Regions from separate parts of the Thalassospira sp. Z349TD_5 genome, predicted to be linked through region 1. Evidence: predicted binding sites of a transcription regulator. Region 1 holds the regulator's gene; each other region holds the start of a gene.
What was found. The regulator PhoB, encoded in region 1, activates phosphate uptake and scavenging genes when phosphate is short. The targets are predictions, from matches to a motif close to TNTCATAAAACTGTCA.
Positions count from the first base shown of each region.

Region 2: the regulator PhoB is predicted to act here: its motif matches at 1,377-1,392, upstream of AC0VXT_RS17090 (bifunctional 2',3'-cyclic-nucleotide 2'-phosphodiesterase/3'-nucleotidase).
Region 3: the regulator PhoB is predicted to act here: its motif matches at 1,951-1,966, upstream of AC0VXT_RS15295 (inorganic phosphate transporter).

Region 1 is NZ_CM149654.1:3,872,107-3,875,389, reverse strand. It holds gene pstB (phosphate ABC transporter ATP-binding protein PstB) at 1-737, shown strand, start outside; gene phoU (phosphate signaling complex protein PhoU) at 761-1,483, shown strand; gene phoB (phosphate regulon transcriptional regulator PhoB) at 1,501-2,199, shown strand; gene AC0VXT_RS17865 (cation:proton antiporter domain-containing protein) at 2,268-3,283, opposite strand, start outside.
Region 2 is NZ_CM149654.1:3,703,726-3,707,008, reverse strand. It holds gene AC0VXT_RS17095 (MFS transporter) at 18-1,289, shown strand; gene AC0VXT_RS17090 (bifunctional 2',3'-cyclic-nucleotide 2'-phosphodiesterase/3'-nucleotidase) at 1,457-3,283, shown strand, end outside.
Region 3 is NZ_CM149654.1:3,293,509-3,296,791, reverse strand. It holds gene AC0VXT_RS15300 (AsmA family protein) at 1-1,867, shown strand, start outside; gene AC0VXT_RS15295 (inorganic phosphate transporter) at 2,039-3,283, shown strand, end outside.

The DNA.
Region 1 (3,283 bases):
GTGACCTTAATCTTTCCTATGGCGACAATCAGGCGCTGTTTGATGTCAATCTTGACATCGTCGAACGTCAGGTCACCGCCCTGATCGGCCCGTCGGGCTGTGGTAAATCAACCTTCCTGCGCTGCATGAACCGCATGAACGACACGATTGACGGTGTGACGATCAAAGGCGAAGTCACCCTTGATGGCCGCGATATCTATGACAAACGCATCGACGTTGTTCAGTTGCGCGCGCGCATCGGGATGGTGTTTCAAAAACCAAACCCGTTCCCGAAAACCATCTATGACAATGTGGCCTATGGCCCGCGGATCCATGGTTTGGTCAATTCGCGCGATGAGCTTGATCAAATTGTGATGACCTCGCTTGAACGTGCGGGTTTGCTTAAGGAAGTCAAAGATCGTCTTCAGTCGCCTGCAACCGGTCTTTCCGGTGGGCAGCAGCAGCGCCTGTGCATCGCACGCGCGGTTGCCGTCAGCCCGGAAGTCATCCTGATGGATGAGCCGTGCTCGGCACTTGATCCGATTGCGACCGCCAAGGTCGAAGAATTGATTGATGAATTGCGTTCGAACTACACGATCGTGATTGTGACCCACTCCATGCAGCAGGCTGCACGTGTGTCGCAACGCACGGCTTTCTTCCATCTTGGGAAGTTGGTTGAAGTTGGCGAAACCGATCAGATTTTCACCAACCCAAAAGACGAACGCACCAAGGGTTACATCACCGGCCGCTTCGGTTAAGCGCCCGCAGGAGAGTGATTTAAATGGCTGACGAAAAAACACATATCGTGAGTTCGTTCGACGAGGAACTGACCCGTCTGAACAACATCATCTCGCAGATGGGCGGGCTTGCGGAAAGCCAGCTGATCTCTGCGATCCGATCCATCGTCAAACGTGATTCCGAACTGGCCGAAAAGGTCATTCTGTCGGATCACCGTATTGATGCACTTGAACAGGAAGTTCAGGATTTTGCTGTCCGTCTTCTGGCCCTGCGTCAGCCGATGGCAGACGACCTGCGTCAGGTGGTGACAACCCTGAAACTGTCGAACGATCTGGAACGGATTGGCGATCTTGCGAAAAACATCGCCAAGCGCGCCCAGGTCCTAAACCAGATTCCGCCGATCCGCCCGGTTCAGGTCATCCCGAACATGGCGCGTCTGGCGCAGGAAATCATCAAGGACGTTCTCGATGCCTATATCGAAGGCGATGCGGAAAAGGCACAGCGTGTCTGGGCCCGCGATCAGGAAGTCGATGACATGTACAATTCGCTGTTCCGCGAATTGCTGACCTACATGATGGAAGACCCGCGCAACATTACCGCATCGACGCACATGCTGTTCATTGCCAAAAACATCGAACGGATTGGCGACCATGCGACCAATATCGCCGAGACGATTTACTATCGGATCAAAGGCGAAGACCTGCCGACAGATGGTCGGCCAAAAAACGATGCAGCAAACTTTGCTGTTGTCGAACCGAATGAGTGACACTGGAGCATAAGAAGATGGACCCAACGGTTCTAATCGTCGAGGACGAAGCCGCAATCGTGACCATGTTGCGCTACAACCTCGAACGTGAGGGGATGCAGGTTGTCGAAGCCGGGGACGGTGACGAAGCGTTGAAAATCATGGCCGAAACCCATGTTGATCTGGTCCTTTTGGACTGGATGTTGCCGGTCATGTCGGGGATTGAGGTCTGCCGTCAGATCCGCCGCAAACCTGAAAGCCGCGATGTGCCGGTGATCATGGTGACCGCGCGCGGTGAAGAAGGCGATCGCATTCGCGGCCTTGATACCGGGGCCGATGATTATGTCACCAAGCCGTTTGCCATTGGCGAATTGCTGGCCCGTATTCGTGCGCTGTTGCGCCGATCCGGTCCGGCGCAACCACAAGGGCAGTTGATCTATTCCGATATCGAAATGGATCTCGCCGCCCACCGTGTCAGCCGCAATGGCAAGGCCATCCATCTGGGTCCGACGGAATTCCGTCTGCTGCGTTATTTCCTTGAGCATCCGGGTCGGGTTTTCTCGCGCGAACAACTGCTTAACGCGGTCTGGGGCCCGAACATTTATGTCGAAACCCGCACAGTTGATGTCCATATTCGCCGTCTGCGTAAGGCGCTTAATGACGTCAAAGGGACCCGCGACATCATCCGCACCGTGCGTGCGGCGGGCTATGCACTGGATTCAGAAACCGCTGCGTAGTTCACCCAAACCTGATTTGGCGACCTGAAGATAGAAACCCCCATCGCGTTTTGCGTGGGGGTTTTGGTTTATTTGGCGTCTTTTTTGGCTTTTGGTGTTTTGGGGCCAGAGCCAGACGCAGGCTTAGCTGAGCCTGCCGTTTCGGCCTTACGCCGCTGCGTGCGCGGCGCCAGCTCATTCATCAACAACATGTCTGCGCGCCGGAACTTGGCGATTTCCGCATCAATTTCTTCTTGCGGTACATCACAGGCCGCCAACACATGATCTGAAAGCCGCAACCCGGTTTCAAGCACCTCTGGAATGGCGGCATCCGCGCCACTGCGCGACAGTGGCCCGATATGGGTAATGTCCTGTGCGCGGGCAAAGATTTTTAAATGCGGATAGTAATGACGGAGCAGGGCAACGGCTTTTTCGGTCGCATGCGGGTTCCCCAGGGCAACGACCGCAATTTTTGCTTCGTCAGTGTGTGCAGCCCGGAATGTTTCCGGTCGTGACCCATCGGCAAAATACACCGGCAATCCTTCGGCCCGCCCGCGCGAAACCTGCAAGGCGTCGCTATCAATAACCACATAGGGAATGTTGCGGGTTTTTAACAATCTCGCCAAAACCCGCCCGACACGTCCGCACCCGATGACCAGAACATGCTGCTGGAACCCGTCGGTTTCGGCTTCAATCGGGCCAAGCTGGTCGTCTTCTTTGGGATGGAGCTTTTCTTCAATGCGTTGCCCGACGGTCATCAATGTCGGGGTCAGCGCCATCGAAAGCGCCACCACCGGGATCATCACCGCGACAAGGTCGGGCGCAATCGCCCCATTTTGTGCGGCCAGCGCCAGCATGACAAAGGCAAACTCGCCGCCTGCGGCCAAACTCATGCCAACACGCAACGCCGACCCTTTTTCAAAGCGGGCCATTAATGCCAGAACGAACAAAAGGGCGGTCTTTGTCCCAATCAGCGCAATCAGCCAAAGCACAATGGTGCCAAACTGGGTAAACACAATATCGGCATTGACCGACATGCCCACCGACATGAAAAACAGCGACAGGAAAACACCGCGAAACGGGGTGATATCGGCCTCGATCTGAT
Region 2 (3,283 bases), 170 kb from region 1:
CTGTCTGGGGAGACAAAATGTCCAAACAAATCATACCAGAAGCCAGTAATCACGCGGCCCCGCTCGGTGAAGTGGCAAATGGTGATGTCGGTGGCCCGGTCTATAAGGGCTGGCGCAACCCCGAAGTTCTTTTGATTGTAATGGCTGCGGCGATGCCGCTGTCCTTTTCGACCTGGATGGCACTTTTAAATAATTTTTCGGTTGAGATGGCCGATTTTACCGGACGTGAAATCGGAATTTTGCAGTCTTTGCGTGAAATTCCCGGTTTTATGGCCTTTAGCGCGATATTTGTTTTACTGATTTTACGCGAACAGACCTTTGCCTTGCTCTCACTTTTGGTGCTGGGGATCGGGGTGGCGATTTCGGGCTATTTCCCGACAGTGATCGGGCTGTATTGCACCACGGTCCTGATGTCCATCGGCTTCCATTACTTTGAAACCATGCAGCAGGCCTTGTCCCTGCAGTGGGTGAAAAAGGAACGCACCGCAATGGTGATGGGCCGGCAGCTTTCAGCCAAGTCCGTGTCGTCGCTGGTGATGTTTGGCATCGTCTGGGTGATGCTTGAAGTGTTCAATGTCGAGTATCGCTATGTCTATCTGCTGGGTGGTGCACTGACCATTCTTGCCGCCCTGTTTGTCTGGGGGGCTTTCCCCAAATTCTCTGATGCCCATCCGCAAACCAAAAAACTGATCCTGCGCAAACGCTATTGGCTGTATTACGCCCTGACCTTCATGAGCGGTGCCCGTCGTCAGATATTTACCGTCTTTGCCGGTTTCCTGATGGTTGAGAAATTCGGCTATGACGCCGCGACCATCACGCTGTTGTTCCTTTTCAACCATGCGATCAACATGGTGCTGGCACCAAAAATTGGAAAACTGATTGCCAAATGGGGCGAGAGACGGGCACTCACGTTTGAATATGTCGGTTTGTTCATCGTCTTTGTGTCCTATGCCTTTGTCGAGAACGACAAGATCGCCGGTGGGCTTTATGTGATTGACCATCTGTTCTTTGCGATGGCGATTGCGATCAAAACCTATTTCCAGAAGATCGCCGATCCGGCTGATATCTCATCGACTGCAGGTGTCAGCTTTACGATCAACCATATTGCTGCGGTGTTTATTCCTGCGGCCTTTGGTCTGATTTGGCTGTTGTCACCAAGTGCGGTCTTCCTTGCGGGGGCTGTGATGGCGGCCGTGTCGCTGGTCCTTGCCCTTAACGTGCCGAATGACCCGGAACCGGGAAATGAAGTAGTGCGGGGGTATAAATCGGCGCAACTGCATCCGGCCTGATCAGAAGCTTTTAAACTGTCGATTGACGTGACTTTAGAAACGCCTGCGCAATGACGCAGGCGTTTCTGTTTGTGTTTGCCGCATCTTTTTCGCAAAATCTTCAAAATGTTGACCATCTGAACGGGAATAATGTTTCATGATTAAGTACGTGAACAGGGAAAAGACACATGGCGCACATTCGTAAAACTGGGGCTGTACTCGTCGGGCTGTCGCTGGCACTGGCCAGCGGGACGGCTTTGGCGGACAGTTCGGTCTCGCTTCGCATTCTGGAAACCACCGACATCCATACGCATCTGGTCAATTATGACTATTACCGTGATGGGGCGTCTGAGACGGTCGGGCTCGCCAAGGTCGCGACATTGCTCAAAACCGCACGTGGCGAAGCCGAGAACATGGTCCTTGTTGATAATGGCGACCTTATTCAGGGTAACCCGCTGGGCGATTATATGGCCAAGGAACGCGGCCTGAAAAAAGGTGAAATACACCCGGTTTATAAGGCAATGAACCTTCTGGGGTATGACGCCGCCAACATTGGCAATCATGAGTTTAACTATGGTCTGGACTTCCTCGCCACGTCACTCGCCGGTGCCGATTTCCCCTATGTCAGTGCCAATATATTTGTCGATGACGGCGATGATAACGCAGAAAACGACAAACCGTATTTCGATCCCTATGTTTTGCTGGATCGTCAATTCGTTGATGATAACGGTAAAACCCATAAGGCAAAAGTTGGCGTGATCGGGTTTGTTCCGCCGCAAGTCATGCAATGGGACAAGGCCAACCTCGCCGGTAAGGTGATTTCCAAAGACATCGTCGATATGGCGAAGAAATACGTGCCGGAAATGCGTGCCAAGGGGGCGGACATCGTTATTGCGGTGCCTCATTCCGGCTTTTCGACCATGGAACGCCATGGCATGGAAGAAAACGCCACCTATTACCTGTCCGAAGTTGAAGGCATTGATGCCATCCTGTTTGGCCACGCCCACACGGTGTTCCCCTCAGAAGACTTTGCCGATGTCAAAGGTGTCGATCTTGCCAAGGGCACGATTAATGGTGTTGCAGCTGTCATGCCGGGCTTCTGGGGCAGTCACCTTGGCGTGATTGACCTGCAACTGAATGTGTCAGATGACGGCACATGGAGCGTGGTCGACAGCCTGTCGGAAGCCCGCCCGATTTATCAGCGTGAAGGTCGTGAAGTTACCCCGCTTGTCGAAGCCGACCCCGATGTGGTCGCAGCGGTAAAAGAAGAACACGAAGCCACCATTGCCTATATGCGCGAAGGTGTCGGCACAACTGAGGCCCCTATCAACAGCTTCTTCGCCTTGGTGGCTGATGACCCGTCGATCCAGATCGTGACCAATGCCCAGAAATGGTATTTGGAAAAACTGCTGAACGGTTCGGAATATGACGGTATTCCAATCCTCTCAGCCGGAGCCCCGTTCAAGGCCGGTGGTCGTGGCGGCCCGGATTACTTTACCGATATTGCAGAAGGCAAAATCGCGCTTAAGAACGTTGCGGATCTTTATATCTATCCCAACACAGTCCGTGCGGTACTGCTGAATGGAGATCAAGTTCGCGAATGGCTGGAAATGTCGGCCGGCCAGTTTAATCAGATTGATCCGAACAGTCGCGAAGAACAGCCGCTTATTAACCCGGATTTCCCGACGTACAATTATGACGTGATTGACGGGGTGACCTATCAGATCGATGTCACCAAACCAACCCGCTATAACAAGGCGGGTGAGGTCGTCAATGCCGACAGTCACCGTATCGTCAATCTGGCATTTGAGGGCAAATCGGTGAGCGCTGATCAGCAGTTTGTTGTCGCGACCAATAACTACCGCGCCGGTGGTGGGGGCAATTTCCCGGGGCTGGATGGATCGACCATCATTATCGAGGCACCCGATGAAAATCGCACCGTTCTGGGCAACTATATTCTGTCGGAAAAGACGATTGACCCGAAAGCGGATGGTAACTGGAGCTTTGCCCCGATT
Region 3 (3,283 bases), 580 kb from region 1:
TCCGAGCAGCCCAAGTGCGGCGGGCAGCGATCAAGGTTCTGGTGCGTCATCAGGGACGACTTCCGGTTCGGGGGCTGCATCATCTGATGGGGCTTCTGGTCAAGGGACTGCGGGTGGCACAGATGCCGATATGGTCAAACTGATCAAGGATGCCCTGGCACCACTTGACGGGATGGCAGCCAATTATCGGTTGTCGGCCGATGAGATCATTTCATCGGGTGTGTCGGTGCGCGGGATCGTTATTGATGGCAACATCAATGGGCGCAAGATCGCATTGAACAATTTTGCCATTGCCGATGCGGCTGGTCTTGCGGCCAGTGCCAAGGGGACATTTAATGGTGCTGCGGACATTCCGGCATTTGAAGGTTTGGCCGTGCGCGTTACGGCCAAAACGCTTGAGCCGCTGGCGAAACTGACGGGGATTACCCTGCCGGCACCTGCCAGCAGCTATAAAAGCATTCAGGCCAATCTTGGTTTGAACGGGCCTGTGAGCGGACCAACACTTGATCTTGATGTGTCCAATCCGCTGGCACAGGTGAGCCTTAAGGGTGTGTTGGCCAATATCTTTGGCGCCAATCCCGGTCTTGATGGCAAACTTGGTGTTCAGGCATCAAGTCTGAACCGGGCACTTGATCTTGTGGCACCGACCTATACCCCATCGGGGAACCTTGGGCGTCTGGCACTTTCCAGTACGGTTAAGGGAACGGCACAGAACATCAATCTGGGCGACCTGAAACTGGTCGTCGGAGCATTTGAAACGGCGGGGAACGTCAAGTTTGACGCGACGCAGGCCCAGCCAAAAGTCACCGTCAGCCTTTCTGGAGGCAAGCTTGCGGTTGATCCGTTCCTGCCAGCCGAGAAACGCGCTGGTTTGATGCCCGGTCTAGTACCAGGTGCGGGAAGTGGGATGCGCAAGGCAGCATTTAACCTGCCGCAGACGGCAAGTGTCACCCGTGTGGATGCCCGTGATGGCACGCCGTGGGATGATACGGTGATTGATGTTTCGGCCTTGCGGTCGATTGATGCCGACATCGCCATTGCCCTTGATCAGCTTGATTTTGATACCTACAGCCTGATGAAGCCGGACTTGAAGGCGGATCTTGTTGCCGGGTTGTTGACGATTTCCAAGCTGACCGGTGTGCTGGGCGATGGTGATCTGGCGATTGATGGTAATTTCGATGCGCGCAGCACCGACATTCCCAAACTTGCCCTCAAAGGTTCGCTCGATGGTGCGCGGGTGGAAAAACTTGCCCCAATTCAGGTTGCCAGTGACCTTATCAATGGCGGTATTCAAACCAGGTTTGATGTTTCCGCATCGGGCAATACATCGCGTCGTCTGGTGTCAGCCCTTGGCGGGACAGCCAATTTTGTCCTGAATAATGTGCGGTTTAGCGATGCCGATAAACGGTCTGCTGATCCGAAACTGAACTTGCAGGCTTTGCTTCGTCAGGGGCCGCAGGCCATGGTGGTTGAGGGTATTGGCAACAACGACATTCTTGAAACGCTTGAGGCCGATATCACCATTACCAACGGTGTGGCCAAAACCACACGGGTTGAGGCAACCTCACGCGTGGGGACGGCGGATGCGGATGCGACCCTTGATTTGCCCAAATGGGTGATGGACACGCAGGCGGATTTTGATTTCTCGGAAAAAATCGAAGAACTGCCGCCTTTCAGTGTGTATGCCAAAGGCAAAATTGACGATCCGGTGATTACGGGACGGATGGACAAGGTTGCGGTGAAGGTTCTTGATAACCTTTTGGACAAGGCGCTTGGCGGGGATGGTTCGTCGGGTTCAAGTGGTGATTCGGGTAAGGATGCGGCCAAAGGATTGCTAAAAGGTCTTTTGAATCAATTCGGTCGCTAATCCCGGTCCTTGAGATTTTATCTTTGAAACGGCCCTGCAGTGCGGGGCCGTTTTATTTTTGGGACATTGCCATAGTAGTTGATTGTCACATAACGGCAAAAAAAACTTAACAAAGTGCCCCGGCTTCTACATGATCCGCGCGTCGATTCCCTTTGATGGTAACGGTTGATTATGTCGGTAAAGAAAACGGCTCTGGATAAGGACCTCAAGTGGCAGCGCCGCATGGATGCGGGGATGGGTGAAACCGCCTCGATCAGTGCGAAACTTGGTCTGGCACTTGTGTTCCTGCTGGCGTGTAGCGCGTTTGTCGCCTTTCAAATGGGCGGGGTACCGCAAAGTGGTTTCCTGATTGCAGCAGCCGTCATTGGCGGTTACATGGCGCTCAACATCGGGGCCAATGACGTTGCCAACAATGTTGGTCCGGCGGTGGGGTCCAAGGCGCTGACCATGGTTGGCGCGCTTTTGATTGCCGCGGTTTTTGAAGCGGCTGGTGCGATCATTGCCGGGGGCGATGTTGTCAGCACGATCAAGAACGGCATTATTGATCCTGCCCGGATGCCTGATCCTCAGACCTTTGTCTGGGCAATGATGGCAGCTCTTCTTGCTGCTGCCTTGTGGCTTAATCTTGCGACGTGGATTGGTGCGCCGGTTTCGACCACGCATTCCATCGTTGGTGGTGTGATGGGCGCTGGTATGGCCGCCGTTGGCATTGACGCGGTGAATTGGCCGACCATGGGCACGATTGCTGCAAGCTGGGTGATTTCGCCGGTTCTTGGGGGATTGATCGCGGCCGGGTTCCTGGCCTTTATCAAGTTCCGCATCCTTTATACAGACGACCGGGTTGCCGCGGCGCGCAAATGGGTGCCCATCCTTGTTGGTGTGATGGTTTCGGCCTTCACCATGTATCTGATGATGAAGGGCATTAAGAAAATCTGGAAAGTGGAAACGCCGGTTGTGATTGCAATTGGTATTGCTGCCTTCATCATTACGGTTCTGCCGGTCCGTAAGGCCGTTTTCCGGGCTTCTGCCAATATGACGGGGCGCCGCAAGGAGATTGCATCCTTGTTCCGGCTTCCGCTGGTTGCGTCGGCCGCCCTTCTGTCATTTGCCCATGGGTCTAACGATGTTGCCAACGCGATTGGTCCGTTGGCGGCCATTGTTTCGGGTATCAACAGCGGTGAGATCGTGACATCTGCGCCGATCCCGATCTGGGTGATGGTCATTGGCGCGATTGGTATTGCCGCCGGACTTATCCTGTTTGGTCCGAAACTGATCAAGACGGTGGGATCGAAAATCACCAAGCTTGATCCGATCCGTGCCTATACCGTGGCGCTGTCGGCAGCTTTGACCGTGATTGTCGCATCGGCCCTTGGTTTGCCGGTCAGCTCGACCCACATTGCGGTCGGTGCGGTGTTC